One region of the Bradyrhizobium sp. USDA 4538 genome, then DNA from elsewhere that is predicted to be linked to it. Evidence: predicted binding sites of a transcription regulator. Region 1 holds the regulator's gene; the other holds the start of a gene.
What was found. Region 1 encodes HrcA, which represses chaperone genes, less so after heat shock. Its sites were predicted from a motif close to GTTAGCACTCNCNNNNNGNGAGTGCTAAC; they were not measured.
Positions count from the first base shown of each region.

Region 1 (4,875 bases):
CCGCTTCCGAGATCGCCTGCTTCAGTTCATCGGCCCACATCCGCGGCGTCTGGTCCGGGCGGGCATAGATCAGATCGAACGAGTAACGGTCGAACGCAGAGCGCGCGATCGCGACCGCGTCGAGCGCCTCGCGCGCGGTGTGCAGGCGGCCTAGCGCTTTCAGCGAGGCGTCATCGAGCGCCTGCACGCCGAGCGAGACGCGGTTGACGCCGGCTGCGCGATACCCGCGAAAGCGCGTCGCCTCGACGCTGGTCGGATTGGCCTCGAGCGTGACCTCGACATCGCGCGAGACCTGCCAGTGCTTGCCGATGGCATCGAGCACGGCGCCGACGGTCTGTGGCTGCATCAAGGACGGCGTGCCGCCGCCGAGGAAGATCGAGGACACCTGCCGCCCCGGCACGCGCGCGGCCGTCGTCTCGATCTCGCGGGCGAACGCGCGCACGAAACGCTCCTCGTCGACCGGCGCATGCCGCACATGGCTGTTGAAATCACAATACGGGCATTTCGACAGGCAGAACGGCCAGTGCACGTAGACGCCGAAGGCTTCTCGGTCAGCGTGGCTCAAGGCAGATCTCCGCGAGCTTCACGAAGGCGCGGGCGCGATGCGACAGGCCGAGCCCGAGCGGCGGCAGGCCGTGCTTCTCGATGCTGGTCATCTCGCCGAAGGTCCGCGTGTAGCCGTCGGGCAGGAAGGCCGGATCGTAGCCAAAGCCGGCAGTGCCACGCGGCGGCCAGACCAGGGTTCCATCGGCGCGGGCCTCGACCTCCTCGAGATGATCGTCGGGCCAGGCCACGCACAACGCCGACACGAAGTGCGCCTTGCGCCGGTCCGGTGCGGTGGCGCCGCGTTCCTGCAGCAGCCGCTCGATCCGCGTCATCGCCGCCATGAAGTCCTTGCCCTCGCCGGCCCAGCGCGCCGAGTAGATCCCGGGCGCTCCGTCGAGCGCATCGACCACGAGGCCGGAATCGTCGGCGAAGGCGGGCAGTCCGGTCGCCTTCGCTGCCGCAATCGCCTTGATCGCCGCGTTGGCGCGAAAATTGTCTCCGGTCTCCTCGGGCTCGGCGAGGTCGAGCTCGCCGGCCGACACCACCTCGACGCCGTGCGGCGCCAGCAATTCCCGCATCTCGGCAAGCTTGCCGGGATTATGGGTGGCGATGACGAGCCTTCCGGTGATTCGGCGGTGCATGACCAATCTGACTACGCCACCGCGATCTTTTGCAAGTCGACCAGACGCGCGACACCTTTGCGCGCCAGCGCCATCAGCGCCAGGAATTCACCTTCCGAGAACGGCGTCTTCTCGGCGGTGCCCTGCACCTCGATGATCCGGCCGTCGCCGGTCATGACGAAATTGGCGTCGGTGTCGGCTTCGGAATCCTCGGCATAATCGAGATCGAGCACCGGCGTGCCCTGGTAGATGCCGCAGGAGATCGCCGCCACATTGTCGCGCAACACATTGGTCTTCAGCATGTTGCGGGTCTTCATCCAGTTGATGCAGTCGGCCAGCGCCACCCAGGCACCGGTGATGGAGGCGGTGCGGGTGCCGCCGTCGGCCTGGATGACGTCGCAATCGACCGTGATCTGGCGCTCGCCGAGCGCCTCGAGATCGACCGCCGCGCGCAGCGAGCGGCCGATCAGCCGCTGAATCTCGACCGTGCGGCCGCCCTGCTTGCCGGCCGAGGCCTCGCGGCGGGTGCGTTCCAGGGTGGCACGCGGCAGCATGCCGTATTCGGCGGTGACCCAGCCGCGGCCCTGGCCCTTCAGCCACGGCGGCAATCGCTCTTCCAGCGTGGCGGTCACCAGCACATGGGTGTCGCCGAACTTCACCATGCAGGAACCCTCGGCATATTTGACGACGCCGCGTTCCAGCGACACGGGACGCAGTTCATCGGGTGCACGGCGGCTTGGCCGCATGAAATCCTCCAGAAATCCGAGAAAATTGGCTGGCCGTGCTTGTAGGAGCGGGAAGGGGCAGCGGCAAGGGTTTTGGCGAGGGTTTTCGGCCCCGGTATGGTCCGGTACGAGGGGGCAGAATGCATGCTTGTCATCGGCCTCCCGGATCGACAAATTATGCAGTAATTGTGAGGGACTGGAGTGTGACTCACCACGATCCGATTGGCCTGATCGCGCCGCATGCCGGGCTCGCCCAGCTCAACGAGCGTTCGCGCGACATTTTTCGTCAAATCGTCGAAAGCTATCTCGCGACCGGCGAGCCGGTCGGTTCGCGCAACATCTCGCGCCTGATTGCATTACCGCTGTCGCCGGCCTCGGTCCGCAATGTGATGTCGGATCTCGAGCAGCTCGGCCTGATCTATGCGCCGCATACCTCCGCCGGCCGGTTACCGACCGAACTCGGGCTGCGCTTCTTCGTCGATGCGCTGATGCAGGTCGGCGACCTCACCGAGGCCGAGCGTCAGTCGATCCAGACCCAGCTTGCTGCCGTCGGCCGCGCGCAATCCGTCGAGGCCGCGCTTGGCGAAGCCTTGACGCGGCTGTCGGGACTGACCCGCGCCGCGGCGGTGGTGCTGACGCAAAAGTCGAATGCGCGGCTGAAGCATATCGAGTTCGTCCGGCTGGAGCCGGAGAAGGCGCTGGTCGTGCTGGTCGGCGAAGACGGCCAGGTCGAAAACCGCGTCCTGGCGCTGCCGCCGGGTGTTCCATCCTCGGCCCTGACCGAAGCGACCAACTTCCTCAATGCGCGGATCCGCGGCCGCACGCTGGCCGAAGCGCGGCTCGAGCTCGAGACGGCATTGACGCAAAACCGCGCCGAGCTCGATCAGCTCACCCAAAAGGTGGTCGCGGCGGGCATCGCAAGCTGGTCCGGCGGCGAGAACGAGGACCGCCAGCTGATCGTGCGCGGTCACGCCAATCTGCTCGAGGATCTGCATGCGCTCGACGATCTCGAGCGCATCAAGTCGCTGTTCGACGATCTCGAAACCAAGCGCGGCGTGATCGATCTGCTCGGCCGCGCCGAACGCGGCGAGGGCGTGCGGATCTTCATCGGCTCGGAGAACAAGCTGTTCTCGCTGTCGGGTTCCTCCACCATCATCGCGCCCTACGGCGACGCCCAGGGGCGGATCGTGGGCGTCCTCGGCGTGATCGGACCGACGCGGCTGAACTATGCGCGGGTGATCCCGACCGTCGATTATGCCGCGCGCATCGTCAGCAAGATGCTGGGCGGCTGACCGGAGGGCGATTTCGCTTTCATTTGACGGGTTTTCTTCACCCAAGCCGGAGATTCCTGTTCCCGAGACCGGTATGTTGCGCTTGATTTTCGCCGGCCAAAGCACGATATCCCGGCAAGCAATCCCCAAGATTTGAACCGACGCGAGTTTTCGAGAAGGCAAGCCATGACCGATCCGAACCGGGCCAATGACAACACCGAGAATTCGGCGCCGACGGGTGAGCCCGTGGTCTCGAAGCCGTACATCATGCCTGACGAGCCCGAGGCCGGATCGGCGGAGGCGCTGACCAAGGAACTCGCCGAGGCGCGCGACCGGACGCTGCGCACCCTGGCCGAGATGGAGAATCTCCGCCAGCGCACCCGCCGCGAGGTCGCCGACGCCAAGACCTACGGCATCACCGGCTTTGCCCGCGACGTGCTCGATATCGCGGACAACCTGCAGCGCGCGCTCGATGCGGTGCCGGCCGAGACCAAGGAAGCCGCCGATCCCGGCCTGAAGGCGCTGATCGAAGGCGTCGAGCTGACCGAACGTTCGCTGCTCAACGCGCTGGAGAAGAACGGCGTCAAGAAGTTCGACCCGATCGGCGAGAAGTTCGATCCGAACTTCCAGCAGGCGATGTTCGAGGTGCCAGATCCGTCGGTGCCGTCGGGCACCGTGGTGCAGGTCGTGCAGGCCGGTTACATGATCGGCGAGCGCATCCTGCGTCCGGCGCTGGTCGGCGTCTCCAAGGGCGGCGCCAAGGCCGCCCCGACCGCCGACATCACCGCCTGATCCGTCCGATCCCGGCTGCCCCTTTGCGAGTTCGCGGATTGCGCGGGCTCACGGTCGCGGCTTCTCGTGTGCCTTCGGCCAATAGGTGCCGAAGCTCCAGAGATTTCCCTCCGGATCGCGGCAGGCGAAGTCGCGGCTGCCATAGTCGGTATCGCGCAGTTCCATCTCGATCTTGGCGCCGGCAGCCTTGACCTTCGCGTGCAGCGCGTCGGGATCGCCGACGGCGATATAGATCGAGTCGGTGCGGCGGTGGTCGAGGTCGCCGACCAGCTTGCCATAGGCGTCGTCACGGCTCTGACCCAGCATCAGCATCGAGGAACCATAGGCGAGCTCGGCGTGATGGATCACGCCACCGTCGCGGTAGACGACGTGTTCGGTGAACCCAAGCACCGTCGTGAGCCAATTGGTCATCGCCTCGGCGTCCTTGCAGCGCAGGGTCGGGTAGATGCGGGGCGGTTCGATGTCGTGCGTCATGGTCGCTCACCTCCTTGGCTGACGGCGCCATCCTGCACGAGGCAACGCGGCGTCGGCTTGAAGGTTTGTTACCAGTCCGGCAGCCCATTGTCGGAATGGACCAGCCGGCGGTCGGTCAGCGCCTGGCGGCGCGCCCAGGCGGTTGGCGGTTCGCCTGCGAATTCGACGAACTCGCGGGCGAGATGGGCCTGGTCGGCATAGCCGCTTTCCGCCGCGATCCCCGCCCAGCCGAGCGCGGCGCCGCTTTGTGCCAGGCTGCTCGCTCGGTGAAACCGCATCATGCGCGCCAGCGATTTGGGGGCGAGGCCGAGCTCGGACCGAAACCGGCCGGCAAGATGCTTGCGGCTCCAGCCGATCTCGTCGGCCAATGCCGTGATGCTGATGGCGCCGGCCGAACGCGCCAGTTTTCGATAGGCGAACGCGATTTCGGGAGACGGCATGTGGCCG
Region 1 is NZ_JALJZE010000001.1:3,757,216-3,762,090, forward strand. Features, by position in the region: gene hemW (radical SAM family heme chaperone HemW) at 1-565, opposite strand, end outside; gene rdgB (RdgB/HAM1 family non-canonical purine NTP pyrophosphatase) at 552-1,187, opposite strand; gene rph (ribonuclease PH) at 1,199-1,912, opposite strand; gene hrcA (heat-inducible transcriptional repressor HrcA) at 2,095-3,183, shown strand; gene grpE (nucleotide exchange factor GrpE) at 3,349-3,954, shown strand; gene J2R78_RS16920 (VOC family protein) at 4,003-4,428, opposite strand; gene J2R78_RS16925 (AraC family transcriptional regulator) at 4,497-4,875, opposite strand, start outside.

Region 2 (4,875 bases), 4.8 Mb from region 1:
GTGGCTCCGAGGAATGACTTCTTCGCCAACTATCGGAATCAATCGATAAAGTGAACGCGTGTGCTAGCCGCAACGGCCACTGCTGCCCCTCACCGCCTTCCGTCCGATACCGACAATGGTAATGCGGAAAGGCCCGGCATCGCTGCTGGGCCTTTTCTCTTGAGCGCTGAACGGTTGGACTCAGAAGTCCATGCCACCCATCCCAACGCCCGGGGGCATACCGCCGGCACCAGCGCCGGTGCTCTTCTTCGGGACTTCGGCTACCATGGCCTCGGTGGTAATCAGAAGCGCCGCCACGGAGGAGGCGTTCTGGATCGCGACGCGAACCACCTTGGTCGGGTCGATGATGCCCTTGGTGACGAGATTGCCGTACTCGCCGGTCTGGCTGTCAAAGCCGAACGAATACTGATCCTTCTCCAGGATCTTGCCGACGATGACGGAGCCGTCTTCACCGGCGTTGATCGCGATCTGGCGAGCGGGAGCCGACAGCGCCTTGCGCACGATCTCGACGCCGGTCTTCTGGTCGTCGTTCTTGGTCCGGATGCCCTTGAGATGCACAGAGGCACGGAGCAAGGCGACGCCGCCGCCCGGAACGATGCCTTCCTCGACGGCCGCGCGGGTCGCATGCATCGCGTCATCAACGCGATCCTTGCGCTCCTTCACCTCGACCTCGGTCGCGCCGCCGACGCGGATCACCGCGACGCCGCCTGCGAGCTTGGCGAGACGCTCCTGCAGCTTCTCACGGTCGTAGTCCGAGGTGGTCTCCTCGATCTGCGCCTTGATCTGGGCAACGCGAGCGTCGATGTCGGCCTTCTTGCCGGCGCCGTTGACGATCGTGGTGTTCTCCTTGTCGATCATCACCTTCCTGGCGCGGCCGAGCATCTGCAGCGTGACGTTCTCGAGCTTGATGCCGAGGTCTTCCGAGATCGCCTGGCCGCCGGTCAGGATCGCGATGTCCTGTAGCATGGCCTTGCGGCGATCGCCGAAGCCCGGCGCCTTGACGGCCGCGACCTTCAGGCCGCCACGCAGGCGGTTCACGACGAGGGTGGCGAGCGCTTCGCCTTCGACGTCTTCAGCGACGATCACCAGCGGCTTGCCGGTCTGCACCACGGCCTCCAGCAGCGGCAGCAGCTCGTTCAGCGAGGAGAGCTTCTTCTCGTTGATGAGGATGTAGGCGTCGTCCATTTCAACGCGCATCTTGTCGGCGTTGGTGACGAAGTAGGGCGAGATGTAGCCGCGGTCGAACTGCATGCCCTCGACGACGTCGAGTTCGGTCTCGAGCGACTTGGCTTCCTCGACCGTGATCACGCCCTCGTTGCCGACCTTCTTCATGGCGTCGGAGAGGAACTTGCCGATCTCGGCATCGCCGTTGGCCGAAATGGTGCCGACCTGGGCGATCTCCTCGTTCGAGGTGACCTTCTTCGAGTTCTTCTGGAGGTCGGCCACGACGGCTTCGACCGCGAGGTCGATACCGCGCTTCAGATCCATCGGGTTCATGCCGGCGGCGACTGACTTGGCGCCTTCCTTCACGATCGCAGCCGCGAGCACGGTCGCGGTGGTGGTGCCGTCGCCGGCCGCGTCAGCGGACTTGGAGGCGACTTCGCGCACCATCTGGGCGCCCATGTTCTCGAACTTGTCCTCGAGCTCGATCTCCTTGGCGACGGCAACGCCGTCCTTGGTGATGCGGGGCGCGCCGAACGACTTGTCGAGGACGACGTTGCGGCCCTTCGGACCGAGAGTGACCTTCACGGCATTGGCGAGGATGTCGACACCGCGCAGCATGCGGTCGCGGGCATCGACGCCTAATTTGACTTCTTTAGCTGACATATTTGTCCTCCCAGAATTGAAATTCGTCTCTCACCTGCAAGGCAGCACCGGCAGGCACTCCTCAGGGGTGAGCGTTTGCGCCGGTCGGCGTTAGGCCGCCTTCTTGGAGCCGGCGACGTCGGTAAGAACGCCCATGATGTCGCTCTCCTTCATGATCAACAGCTCCTGGCCGTCGATCTTGACCTCAGTGCCCGACCACTTGCCGAACAGCACGCGGTCGCCGACCTGGATATCGATCGGAATCAGCTTGCCGCTCTCGTCGCGGCCGCCGGGACCAACGGCGATGACTTCGCCCTGGGAGGGCTTTTCCTTGGCCGTGTCGGGAATGATGATGCCGCCTGCGGTCTTCTGTTCAGCCTCGATGCGCTTGACCACGATGCGGTCGTGAAGCGGACGGAATTTCATGCGATCCTCCTTGGCTTTTTGTGATTATTGCTGGATTGGCAGTCGCAATGAGCGAGTGCTCGCCGCTCCTCACATAAGCCTGTGACACTTGGGTGCAAGGGCTTCAACCCATGTCGCCTGTTGGTCCAAGCAGCGGTTGGGGATGTCCGCTATTCCGCCGCTGTCAGAGGATAAGCAGACATCCGGCAAACGGGCCAAAAGCGACGCGATTGCCCCTATGCCGAAGTCGGATTTGCGGCAGCCGCGCGTCCATTGCGCCAGCGGAGCTTGCCCGCGCCGCTGGCCCCGTTCACCTAGGTGGCGCGAACGTAGCCGTAGCGCAGGTTCGATGGTTGCTTCGCGGCTTGCATGTACTCGTTCTTGAGTGCCGCGAGGCGGTCCTCGGAAAAGGCCGGCATCCTGGTGTTCTCAGCCGCCTTCAACTTGATCTTGTAGAACCTGGTTGCGTTGCCCGCGAAGATCAGCTGCTTGGTAGCACTGTTGGCGTCGCCAAGCGCGACAAAGCCGTACTTCTTCTGCATATCCTCCGGGATTTCGAGCCGGCGGAGCGCCTCGATCTGCCACTGCGGTGAGCCGTACCAGACCGAGTCGGTGCCCCACATGACGTGATCAACGCCCATCCCCTTGATCAGCGTGCCGACAAGCGCGGCGCAGAACTTCGGATGCGCCACTGCCGAGTTGGCAAAGGACGTGCCGAGCTCCGCATAGACATTGGTGACGCCGAACTTCTGCGGGATCTCCGCGAGATCGGAGGCCCACTGGATGCGGCCGGTCTGCTCGAACTCCGCCCACGCCTTGTCGGGCAACTCGAGGAATGGCCGCAGCGCCGAGTGATAGATCACGAAGTTCATCTGCGGCCAATCCTTGGCGGCCTTTCCGATGTCCCACGCCGTTGCGTATTCCCACACGCCGGCGAACGACTTCTCATAGTCGGGCGGCAGCAGCCCCTTGTGGATGCACAGCGTGTTGATGCCGGCCTTCACCGCTTTCTCGTAGAACGGATACATCACCGGCTCGTCGTCGAGCCGCCATGGAAACTTCGAGGGCGCCAGCGGATCGCCAATCGTATAGGACTTCCAGGATTCCGGCTTGTAGACCTCGATCGCCTTGTCCACCTCGTCCATCCAGCCGGGTTGCTTGGGGGTGATGACGCTGTGCGCCAAGAGGCGCCGCGATCCGGCGAAGTCATTGATCAGCTCCCGCGCCTTGACGATCTGCTCGTTGGACAGGAGCCACCAGCTCGGGTCATCGAATGGCGCGCCGCTCAGGAGCGCCATGTTGGTGTCGCTGTCGTAGTAGACCTCTTTCACGTAGTTCTGGAATTTGTAGCGGGCGAGCGAGGAAACGCCTCCCTCCTTCATCTTCGGGTTCCAGTGCTCGCTCGCGAACTTGCCGAGGTCCAACAGCTCCGCGTGATTGAAATCGTCGCGCACGAAATGGGTCTGGACATCGAAGATGAACTGGTCGGCGAGGCTTTGCGCGCGCGCCAGCATGAGCTCGGGCTCGCGGGCCTCGGCGGGCGCGACCTGGAAAACATTGCCGTAGATGTCGTTCATGGCGAGGAACGCTGCCGCCATGCCGCAGCTCGTGTGCAGGAACTGCCTGCGGCTCAAGCCGAGGTGCTTGCCGTTCACGTCGGCGAGCTCGTTGATCCGCGCCTCGACCTTCTTCTGCGTGGCGCTCTGCGGGGGCGGGAGATACTCGCCGTTGGAAACAATCTGTGTCGGTATAGGCGTTGCAGCCGATGCAACCTCCGCGCCCGTGACGAGACGCTGTTCTCGCTCACTAAGCCAGGTGCTCATTGTTCTCCTCCCGTTTGTTGGCTAGTGCTGAGCAGTGCGCGCGTGAGGTGTGCGTTGGCCACTCCCAATCAGTTAGGTGGACCGACTAGGCGACCTCTCCTGTTCAGCCGCGCATGAACCCATCACACGCAGTACGCCCGGGCTTGCTCTCTTCATTGCTGCGAGAGCGCGGGCATACGCGAAAAACTACTTGCGGTAGTGGCGTATCATCGCTGAATTCAATGCTTAAAGCTTTATTGGCGCAAGCGATGTAATGCGACAGTCACACTGTCCCAACGCGGCATCAGTCCTTCATCCGATCATTTTCCGAGCCGAAGTGTAAAAGGCTCGTTGTTCAAATGGACTGCGTCGGCTCACAACGGGCATTCCATTGACGGGACAGCTCGGCAGGAGTTTGCTGGTGCAACTGCGCGTAAGCAATCCCGGCCGGGGGCCACATTCGGTCATCGGACCGATCGCTGTGAACCGCGCCGAACCGGGCAACGTGCTGGAAAGCCGGTACCAATCGATCCGTCCCTACGAATGGGGCGCAGTGTTCAACAACCCGGGATCGCTCGGCACGGGGCTGCTGCCGCAGGACTATGCGCAGGCGCAGATCAAGTACGTCGATCTCGACCTTGGCGCCATGACGGGCAGGTTTTTGCCCAACATCAGCATTCCATTGAAGCCGTTCCAGGGAATCTTGGGCGTTTCGCCGCTGGACGGCTATTTCCCGCCCGTGAGCCCCGGCGTGACCAACTCGGTGCCTCCGGGCCCGCACGCCAGCAATCTCGATCTCAACGAGTTGTCCGAAGGCTCGACGCTCTACATCCCGGTGTGGAAGCCGGGCGCCCTCATCTAT
Region 2 is NZ_JALJZE010000001.1:8,553,543-8,558,417, forward strand. Features, by position in the region: gene groL (chaperonin GroEL) at 181-1,827, opposite strand; gene groES (co-chaperone GroES) at 1,918-2,232, opposite strand; gene J2R78_RS39550 (amidohydrolase family protein) at 2,526-4,034, opposite strand; gene J2R78_RS39555 (acetamidase/formamidase family protein) at 4,405-4,875, shown strand, end outside.
Region 2: a site for HrcA is predicted at 2,267-2,295, ahead of groES (co-chaperone GroES). Genes of this name have one in related genera too.